Linked DNA regions of Skermanella rosea. The main gene of each other region encodes a partner of the protein of the gene in region 2 in a complex. Links are inferred from orthologs where the notes say so. Each region holds a gene or a part of one and is shown on either strand. Other genes may lie near its edges.

What was found.
Region 1: the proteins of tldD (region 2) and JL101_RS02845 are in contact, whole or in part, in a solved structure (PDB 5NJ9), measured with the Escherichia coli proteins. The link is inferred for Skermanella rosea from one-to-one orthologs.

The regions. Positions count from the first base shown.
Region 1 is NZ_CP086111.1:597,205-601,786, reverse strand. What follows is about bases 1,047-3,933. They hold JL101_RS02845 (TldD/PmbA family protein), read right to left. Parts: upstream 3,226-3,933; coding sequence 1,867-3,225; downstream 1,047-1,866. Other genes in these bases: JL101_RS02840 (hypothetical protein), read left to right, coding at 3,518-3,709; JL101_RS02850 (S8 family peptidase), read left to right, coding at 1,047-1,655. Also shown: JL101_RS02855 (LysR substrate-binding domain-containing protein), read left to right, coding at 1-413; more of JL101_RS02850, read left to right, coding at 687-1,046; JL101_RS02835 (sensor histidine kinase), read right to left, coding at 3,934-4,582.
Region 2 is NZ_CP086111.1:3,104,095-3,108,612, forward strand. The notes cover bases 1,038-3,860. They hold tldD (metalloprotease TldD), read left to right. Parts: upstream 1,038-1,642; coding sequence 1,643-3,079; downstream 3,080-3,860. Other genes in these bases: JL101_RS14360 (lysine--tRNA ligase), read left to right, coding at 1,038-1,507; JL101_RS14370 (hypothetical protein), read right to left, coding at 3,147-3,329. Outside these bases: more of JL101_RS14360, read left to right, coding at 1-1,037; JL101_RS14385 (YdcH family protein), read left to right, coding at 4,297-4,464. UniProt on the Escherichia coli protein: Metalloprotease involved in CcdA degradation. Suppresses the inhibitory activity of the carbon storage regulator (CsrA).

The DNA.
Region 1 (4,582 bases), 2.5 Mb from region 2 along the record:
TGGTGGCGCTGCCCGCCGGCCACCGGCTGGCGGCGCGCAACCAGGTCAGCGAATCGGACCTGGCCGACGAGCAGGTCCTGCTGCTGGAGGACGGCCACTGCTTCCGCGACCAAGCGCTGGCGGTCTGCGGCGATGCCAGGGCGCGCGACCGCGAGAGCTTCGCCGCGACGTCGCTGGACACGCTCCGCGAGATGGTCGCGAGCCGCATCGGCATCACCCTGCTGCCCGCGCTGTCGGTGACCGGCGCCTCCGCGCCGAACGGGTCGGTCGAGATCCGTCCCTTCGCCCCGCCCTGCCCGTCCCGCCGAGTCGCCCTGGTCTGGCGGCGCGAGGCCGCCCGCGGCCGCGAGTTCAAGGAGTTGGCGCAGTTCCTGCGCGACAATCTGCCGCTGGGTGCCGAACCGGTCGGCTGACCCGGCGGGACGGACGACGCCACCCTACATTCCCTGGTAATCATCCCCCGGAGTCGCAGGTGATCAAAGTGATTCCGGCTTGACCATTTGTCGAATTCTACGTATGGATCCAGTAGAATCAAGAATACTAGTGCTATAGCATAGTATGCAGCCTGTAAGAGCGGACTTAATATTTCACGCATCCGAACCCGGATTCCAGGATCACTGTAGCGGTCAGCCTTCCATCAACCCCGGCATTCGGGTGACTGCGCCCGCATGCGTCCAGGATCGCCCATGAAGCCGCATCTGATCATCAGGCTCGCCCCCCGGGCCGCGTCCGCGACGGCGACCGCGCCGGCCTGGAGCGATGCGGTCCGGGACAAGTCGGACGTCGGCGGCAGGCTCCATCCCGACGTGGACCGGGTGCTCGACCGTCACCGCGTCGGCGTCTGGGTCACGGCGGAATACCGGCCTCGGGATCCCTCGGGCCGGTGGACGGCGCAGGAGCTGGAGAGCGGCCTCAACCGCGTCTACCGCCTGATCCTCCAGGACAACCGGGAAATCCCGCCCGGCCTCGTCGAGGACATCTCCCTGCTGCCGGTGGTCGAGCAGGTCCGCCCAGGCCTGATCGCCCGGTCGGAGCTGCCCCGGGCGTCGGCGCTGTCCGGCGACGACCGCACCGGCCGGGCCGCCATCGGGCTCGACGAGGCGTCGGACTATACGCGCGGCGACAAACGGGTGCTGGTCGCCGTGCTCGACACCGGGATCGACCTCGCCCATCCCGAGCTGGCGGATTCGCTCCGCCCCGGCCGCGACTTCGTGGACATCCTCGACGGGGCGGGCAAGCGGTTCGGCGCGTGGCTGCTGGACAACATCAACAGCGCCGTCAAATGGGCGGTGGACCAGGGCGCCGACGTGATCAACATGAGCCTGGGCGTGCGCCACGAGGGCGGCGGGCTGCCCCACCGCGAGGTGGTGGACTATGCGAGGCGCAACGGCGTCACCATCGTCGCGGCGTCCGGCAACGACGGCCGGCGCGAGCTCTACTATCCCGGCGCCCTTCCCCACGTCATCGCGGTCGGGGCCGCCGACAACCGGGGCCGGGTCAGCAGCGCAAGAAGCTCATGGCCGACCTCGACCTGGCCAAGGTCGAGGCCCAGGACACCGAGGAGGAGCTGGAGCGCGCGGCCGACGAGGATACCAACGCAGAGAAGCTGTTCGACCATGTCGGCAGCGCCCAGATCTCCGGCTCGATCCTGCTGAGCGAGCAGGTGCCGGCGAAGCCCGGGCCGGGCGGCAAGCCGATCATCGGCGTCCGCATCAGCTTCCACTACAGCTTCGCCTGCTCCGGCTTCAACCCGGAGATCCGGCGGTTCGAGGTGATCGTCTATGCCGACGGCACCCACACCCGGGGGGCGACGACGATCTGACGTGCCGGACGGCCGGCCTCCGCCGAGGCCGGCCGTCCGAAGGGTCAGGTGCCGGCGACGGTCATGCCCTCGATCCGGATCGTCGGGGCGTCCATGCCGTAGCGGAACTCCAGGTCGCTGGCCGGCTCCAGGACCTTGAACATCTCCTTCAGGTTGCCGGCGACCGTCAGCTCGCTGACCGGATAGGCGATTTTGCCGTTCTCGATCCAGAAGCCGGCGGCACCCCGGCTGTAGTCGCCGGTGATCCCGTTGATGCCCATGCCCATCAGCTCGGTGATGTAGAGGCCCTGGCCGATGTCGGCGATCAGCTCCTCCGGCGTGCGGGTTCCCGGCGCCATGTACAGGTTGCTGGGCGAGGGCGAGGGCGGGCCGGAGGTGCCGCGCGACGCATGCCCGGTCGAGGTCAGGCCGAGCTGGCGGGCGGAGCGCAGGTCGAGCAGCCACGTGGTCAGCCGCCCGTCCTCGATGATGTTGCGCCGGGAATTGGCGACGCCCTCGCCGTCGAACGGCTTGGACCGCAGGCCGCGCCGCACGTGCGGGTCGTCCACGATGGTGATCCCGGCCCTGAACAGCTGCTCGCCCATCTTGTCCTTCAGGAAGCTGGTGCCTCGCGCGATCGACGGCCCGGTGATCGCCCCGGACAGGTGGCCGATCAGGCCGCGCGACACCCGCGGGTCGTAGACCACCGGCACTTGGCAGGTCTTGACCTTGCGCGGGTTCAGCCGGCGCACCGCCTTCTCGCCGGCGCCCCGGCCGATCTCCTCCGCCGAGGCCAGGTCCTCGGCGAAGACCTTGGAGCTGTACTCGTAGTCGCGCTCCATCCCCGTGCCGGACCCGGCCAGCACCGACACCGACAGGCTGCGGCGCGAGATGGAATAGGTGCCGGCGAAGCCGTTGCTGGCGGCGATGGCGACGTGGGAGCGGCTCCAGCTCGCCTCCGCCCCTTCGGAATTGGTGACGCCCTGGACCGCCAGGGCGCTCTCCTCCGCGATCCGCGCCTGCTCGATCATCTGCTCGGCCGATGGCTCGGTCGGGTCGTCCATCTCCAGGTCGGTCGGCCAGCCCCGGGCGAGCTGGTCGGGATCGGCGAGGCCGCTGAACGGGTCCTCCGGCACGTTGCGGGCCATGGCGACGGCGCGCTCGACCAGGGCCGCCAGCGTGTCGGCGCTGCGGTCGGTGGTCGAGACGATCGCCTGGCGCTTGCCGACGAAGACGCGCAGGCCCAGGTCGCCGGCTTCCGCCCGCTCCAGCCGCTCCGGCTGGCCCAGCCGCTGCGACAGCGACAGGGAGGCGCCGTCGAACAGCACCGCGTCGGCGGCATCGGCGCCGGCGGCCTTGGCCTTCCCGATCAGGTCTTCCAGCAGGGAGAGGGAGGCGTTGTGGGAATCAGCAGGCATCGACATCTCCGGTCCATTTCATTTCGCGCACGCTCTTTCGGACGTCCCTATCAAAGTGGGCCGTGTCGGCGAAAGATGGCAGGGGAGAGATGGGCCTGTCCCGCATATTTTCGCACCCTTTCGCACCCCGCCCGCAGCGGCCGTCGGCAGGCATCCCCGGAATGCAGGGCTGCTCTTCGGTTCTGGTATACAAAATACGGCATACCGTGTTTGACATCCAAATCGATCGGGAGCATCTTCCTTCCAACGCATCCCGGCAGACATCCTGCCGCACTTCCTACCGAACCGGAGCCGATCCATGCTGACTGGGACCAATTTCGAAGCCATCGCCATCCTCGCCCTCTTGGCAGTCGCCCACGCCGTGGTCAGCATGGTCATCACCCGTAGGCTGACCGGTGTCGAGCAGGTTTCCGCCCGGCCGGCCGCTTCGATCATCACGGGCGCCGTGACGCCGACGCCGGCCAACGACGGCCTGCGCAACGCCGCCTGAACCGCGACCGGCGCAGGCCGAGCCTGCCCCATGGGGCGCCCGTCGGACGAAAGTAGGATGGGAAAAACCGCGATTGGGCTTGCGATGTACTGAACCGTACATTATATTTTGCACTGCAGCAGAGATGCTGCGACGCCTCTTTGGGCGTTTCCTCCCTAGACTCCGGGCCGCCTTCATGGCGGCCTCTTTTTTTGCCGCGCGTGCTTTCCCGGGAGTGCGGCTGGTCAGGCGACCTTGCGGATCACCCGCTCAGACGGCAGGCGGACGGTCACCGTGGTGCCCCGCCCCGGCATGCTCTCGATCGACAGGGTTCCGCCGTGCAGCGCCGCGAGCGACCGGGCAAGCGGCAGGCCGAGACCGGTTCCCTGCGTCTTGTTGCTGAAGGAACTGTCGATCTGGCCGAAGGGCGCCAGGGCCTTCTCCATGTCTTCCGGCGCGATGCCGATGCCCGTGTCGGCCACGGCGACGGCCAGGCTTCCGTCCGGTTCGATGTCGGCCGAGACAAGCACCCGGCCGCCTTTGGGCGTGAACTTGACCGCGTTGGTCAACAGGTTGGCGATGATCTGCTTCAGCGCCAGCTCCTCCGCCCGGACGGGCGGCAGGTCCGGCGGCAGGTCGACCGCGACCGCCACGCCGCCGAACTGGGCGCGCCCCTCGACCAGCCGGACGCAGTTCCGGGCGACCCGGCCGATATCGACCACCGCGTCCTGAAGCTCCTTCTTGCCGGCCTCGATCTTCGACATGTCCAGGATGTCGTTGATCAATTCCAGCAGCTGCGTGCCGCTCTCATGGATGTCGCGGGCGTATTCGACATATTCGGGGCGGCCCGCCGGACCGAACATCTCGTTCTTGATGATCTCGGAGAAGCCGATC
Region 2 (4,518 bases):
GCCGGCCAAAGGCTATGTCCTGTTCGAGACCGGATACGGACCGTCGGGCCTGCCGCATATCGGCACCTTCGGCGAGGTCGCGCGCACGACCATGGTGCGCCGCGCATTCCAGCTCATGGCGCCCGACATGCCGACCCGCCTGTTCGCCTTCTCCGACGACATGGACGGGCTGCGCAAGGTCCCGGACAATATCCCGAACCAGGAGATGGTGCGCGAGCACCTGGGCAAGCCGCTCACCAAGGTGCCCGACCCCTTCGGCAAGTTCGAGAGCTTCGGCCACCACAACAACGCCATGCTGCGGGGATTCCTCGACAGCTTCGGGTTCGAGTACGAGTTCCAGTCCGCGACCGACTGGTACGGATCGGGCCGGTTCGACGAGGCGCTGCTGACGGTGCTGCGCAACTACGACGCCGTCATGAAGGTGATGCTCCCGTCGCTGCGCGAGGAGCGGGCTGCGACCTACAGCCCGTTCCTGCCGGTTTCCCCCACCAGCGGCCGCGTGCTCCAGGTGCCGATCCTGGAGCACGATGTGGACGCCGGCACCATCGTGTTCGAGGACGAGGACGGCAAGAAGAAGGAGGCTCCGGTCACTGGCGGTCATTGCAAGCTGCAATGGAAGCCTGACTGGGGCATGCGATGGCACGCGCTGGGCGTCGATTACGAAATGTCCGGCAAGGACCTGATCCCGTCGGTCGAACTGGCCGGGAAGATCTGCCGCATCCTGGGGTCCCAGCCGCCGGAGGGCTTCAATTACGAGCTGTTCCTGGACGACAAGGGCCAGAAGATCTCCAAGTCCAAGGGCAACGGCCTGTCGGTCGAGGAGTGGCTGCGCTACGCCCCGCCGGAGAGCCTGTCGCTCTACATGTTCCAGAAGCCGCGCGTCGCGAAGCGTCTCTATTTCGACGTGATCCCCCGGGCGGTGGACGAGTACCTGGCCTTCGTCTCCAAGTTCCCGCAGGAGGAGCCGGCCCGCAAGCTGGAGAACCCGGCCTGGCACATCCATGGCGGCCATCCGCCGGAGGCGCGCAGCGACCTGAGCTACAACATCCTGCTGAACCTGGCCGGCGTGGCCAACGCGGAGAGCAAGGACGTGATGTGGGGCTTCATCACCCGCTACGCGCCCGAAGCCAATCCCGAGAGCGCGCCGTTCCTGGACCGGCTGGTGCAGTACGCGGTCAACTATTACCAGGACTTCGTCAAGCCGACCAAGCGGTACCGCGCGCCGACCGACCAGGAGCGCGCCGCGATGCAGGAGCTTCTGGACGAGCTGGGCCGGCTGCCGGAAGGCGCCAAGGCGGAGGAGATCCAGTTCCAGGTCTACGAGATCGGCAAACGCCACGGCTTCGCCGACCTGAAGAGCTGGTTCCAGGCGCTCTATGAGGTTCTGCTGGGGCAGACCACGGGTCCGCGCATGGGCAGCTTCATCGAGCTGTACGGCATCGGCAACACGCGCGACCTGATCGCCCAGGCGCTGGAGCGGCAGATCGAGCCGCAGCCCGCGGATTGACGGACCCTGGGGTCGAGGACGGGGTGAAGGGCGGGCCTCGGTCGGCCCTTCACATCCGCGGGGGCTGGCCCACATAAGTATTCTACCCTTATGATGGGCCAGTTGCCACGGCATCCCCCCATTCCGGAGTCTTGTATGAGCACCCTCGCCGTAACCGACGACATCTTCTTCAACCGCGCCGGGCTCGACCGGTCACGCACCGAATCGATCGTGTCGGAAGCATTGGCGGGTGCCGACGACGGCGAACTCTTCCTGGAATACAGCCAGTCCGAAAGCCTGGCCTGGGACGACGGCAAGCTGAAGAGCGCCAGCTTCGACACCAGCCAGGGTTTCGGCCTCAGGGCCATCTCCGGCGAGTCGACCGGCTACGCCCATGCCTCCACCCTGTCGGAAGACGCCATCCGCCGCGCGGCCGAGACCGTCAAGGCGGTCCATGCCGGCCACAGCGGCACCATGGCCGAGCCGCCGACCGGCACCAACCGGGCGCTCTACGAGGCGATCAACCCGCTGGCCCTCGTCGATTTCGAAACCAAGGTCAAACTGCTGTCGGACATCGACGCTTACGCGCGCGGCCGTGACCCCCGGGTCCGGCAGGTTTCGGCCTCGATCGGCGGCGAGTGGCAGGCCGTCCAGATCATCCGGGCCGACGGGCTGCGCGTTTCCGACGTCCGCCCCCTCGTCCGCCTGAACATCTCGGTCGTGGTCGCCGACGGCGACCGCATGGAGAGCGGCGGACACGGCGTCGGCGGCCGGACCAGCTACGAGGCTTATCTGGACCCGGCCGCATGGCAGGGCCAGGTGGACGAGGCGCTCCGGCAGGCCCTGGTCAATCTGGGGTCGATCGCGGCGCCGGCCGGCGAGATGACGGTGGTGCTCGGCAACGGCTGGCCCGGCATCCTGCTGCACGAGGCGATCGGCCACGGCCTGGAAGGCGACTTCAACCGCAAGAAGACGTCGGCGTTCGCCGGCCTGCTCGGGCAGCGGATCGCGGCTCCGGGCGTGACCGTGGTCGACGACGGAACCATCGAAGGCCGGCGCGGCTCGCTGACGGTCGACGACGAGGGCACGCCGAGCCAGTCCACCACCCTGATCGAGGACGGGATCCTGGTCGGTTTCATGCAGGACCGCATGAACGCCCGCCTGATGGGCGTCAAGCCGACCGGCAACGGCCGCCGCCAGAGCTTCGGCCACCACCCGATGCCTCGGATGACCAACACGGTGATGCGCTCCGGCGACAAGACGCCGGAGGAGATCATCCGCTCGGTCAAGAAGGGGCTCTATGCCGTGAACTTCGGCGGCGGGCAGGTGGACATCACTTCGGGCAAGTTCGTCTTCTCCGCCTCGGAGGCCTACCTGATCGAGGACGGCAAGGTCGGCCCCGCCGTGAAGGGCGCCACCCTGATCGGCAACGGCGCCGACGCGCTGACCAAGGTCAGCATGATCGGCAACGACATGGCGCTGGATCCGGGGATCGGCACCTGCGGAAAGGAAGGCCAGGGCGTGCCCGTCGGCGTCGGCCAGCCCACCCTGCGGATCGACGGCCTGACGGTCGGCGGCACCGCGGCGGCCTGATCCAGAAACCTCTCCAGCCGCATCGCTCCCCCGAGGGGGCGCGGCGCGGCGGTGGGCGCATCTCCCCTCACGCCGCCGTCGCTCGGGGCAGTTCCGCGTTCTTGATCATCCTGTCCACCAGTTCCCGGGTGCTCCCGGTCGCCCCGCAGGTCGGGCACTCCACCGATATGCTGTGGCGCGGAGCGGTGAAGTCGTGGCCGTTCGGGCAGGTGATGCGGAAGCTGCTTTGTTCGCGTGCAACGATCTTCATGACGTCACCCCCTTCGGGCCGGATGCTGGTTGCCTGTCATCATACCGTCACGCGCTCATGGCGCGGTGCGGCATGTTCTCACAGAGTATCATGCTGCGCTGCCACATCGACGGCGCGAAGCGGGAACGGGGGACGCGGACGGCTACTCCCTTCCTGTCAGCCGGACGGGCAAACGTCCGGTTCACGAAATCTGCATGAAAATGAAATCCGGTGCTGGACAGGCTCCGGAATTTTTCCTACAAGCACGCCCCGACGGCGACGCTTCAGGCCAAGCCGGACCGGATGCCCAGGTAGCTCAGTTGGTAGAGCAGGGGACTGAAAATCCCCGTGTCGGCGGTTCAAATCCGTCCCTGGGCACCACCTCCCTACCGACAATCCCGCAGGAATTCGAAGGCGCCCTCGATCACCGAGCGCGGCATGTATTTGCGTGCGGTGGCAATCGGGAGAACGTGCTGACAGGATCACGCTGGCCTGCGCGCCCCGCCACTTCTCCCCTGGACAGCCCCAGCGATCTTTTCTATAAGCACCTCCCTGCCCCACCGCAGCACGGCGTCCTTGGCCGATGCGGATCACGGCGGCGCCCAGGTAGCTCAGTTGGTAGAGCAGGGGACTGAAAATCCCCGTGTCGGCGGTTCAAATCCGTCCCTGGGCACCATCTTCCATGCACCCTGACAGCGATGCCTCGATCCCCATGCGGAAGACCCGCGTGGTCGAGCCGTGCATGCCCCTATGTGGCCCGCACCGAAACCTCCCTGCCCTTTTGATCGGCTTCAAAGTCCGTCAAACAAACGCTGATCGGACATTCGTTTGCAATCTTAACGAAAATTATTCTGGTATGCGCCTTAACTGGTCCATTGTTGCGCATAGGCTCTGGAATCTTTCATTTTCATACACGAAGAGGCTGGCAATCCCTTTGAGAGTGTGTATGCTTCTCTCGTTATAGTCTGAAAGACATGGAGCACGTCACATGGTGAACGAGAATCACATTCAGGCTCTACGCGACCGCCATGCCTCCCTCGACCGACAGATAGAGGCCCTCCAGAAGCAGCCGGGCTCCGAAGACATCGACATCAAAAAACTTAAGTTTGATAAACTCAGGGTAAAGGACGAATTGGCGCGGCTTTCCCGCCACTGAGGAGAAGCACAGGCTTTTCTTCTGCCCTGCGGTCGCCCGGCGAGCGCTAGGCGC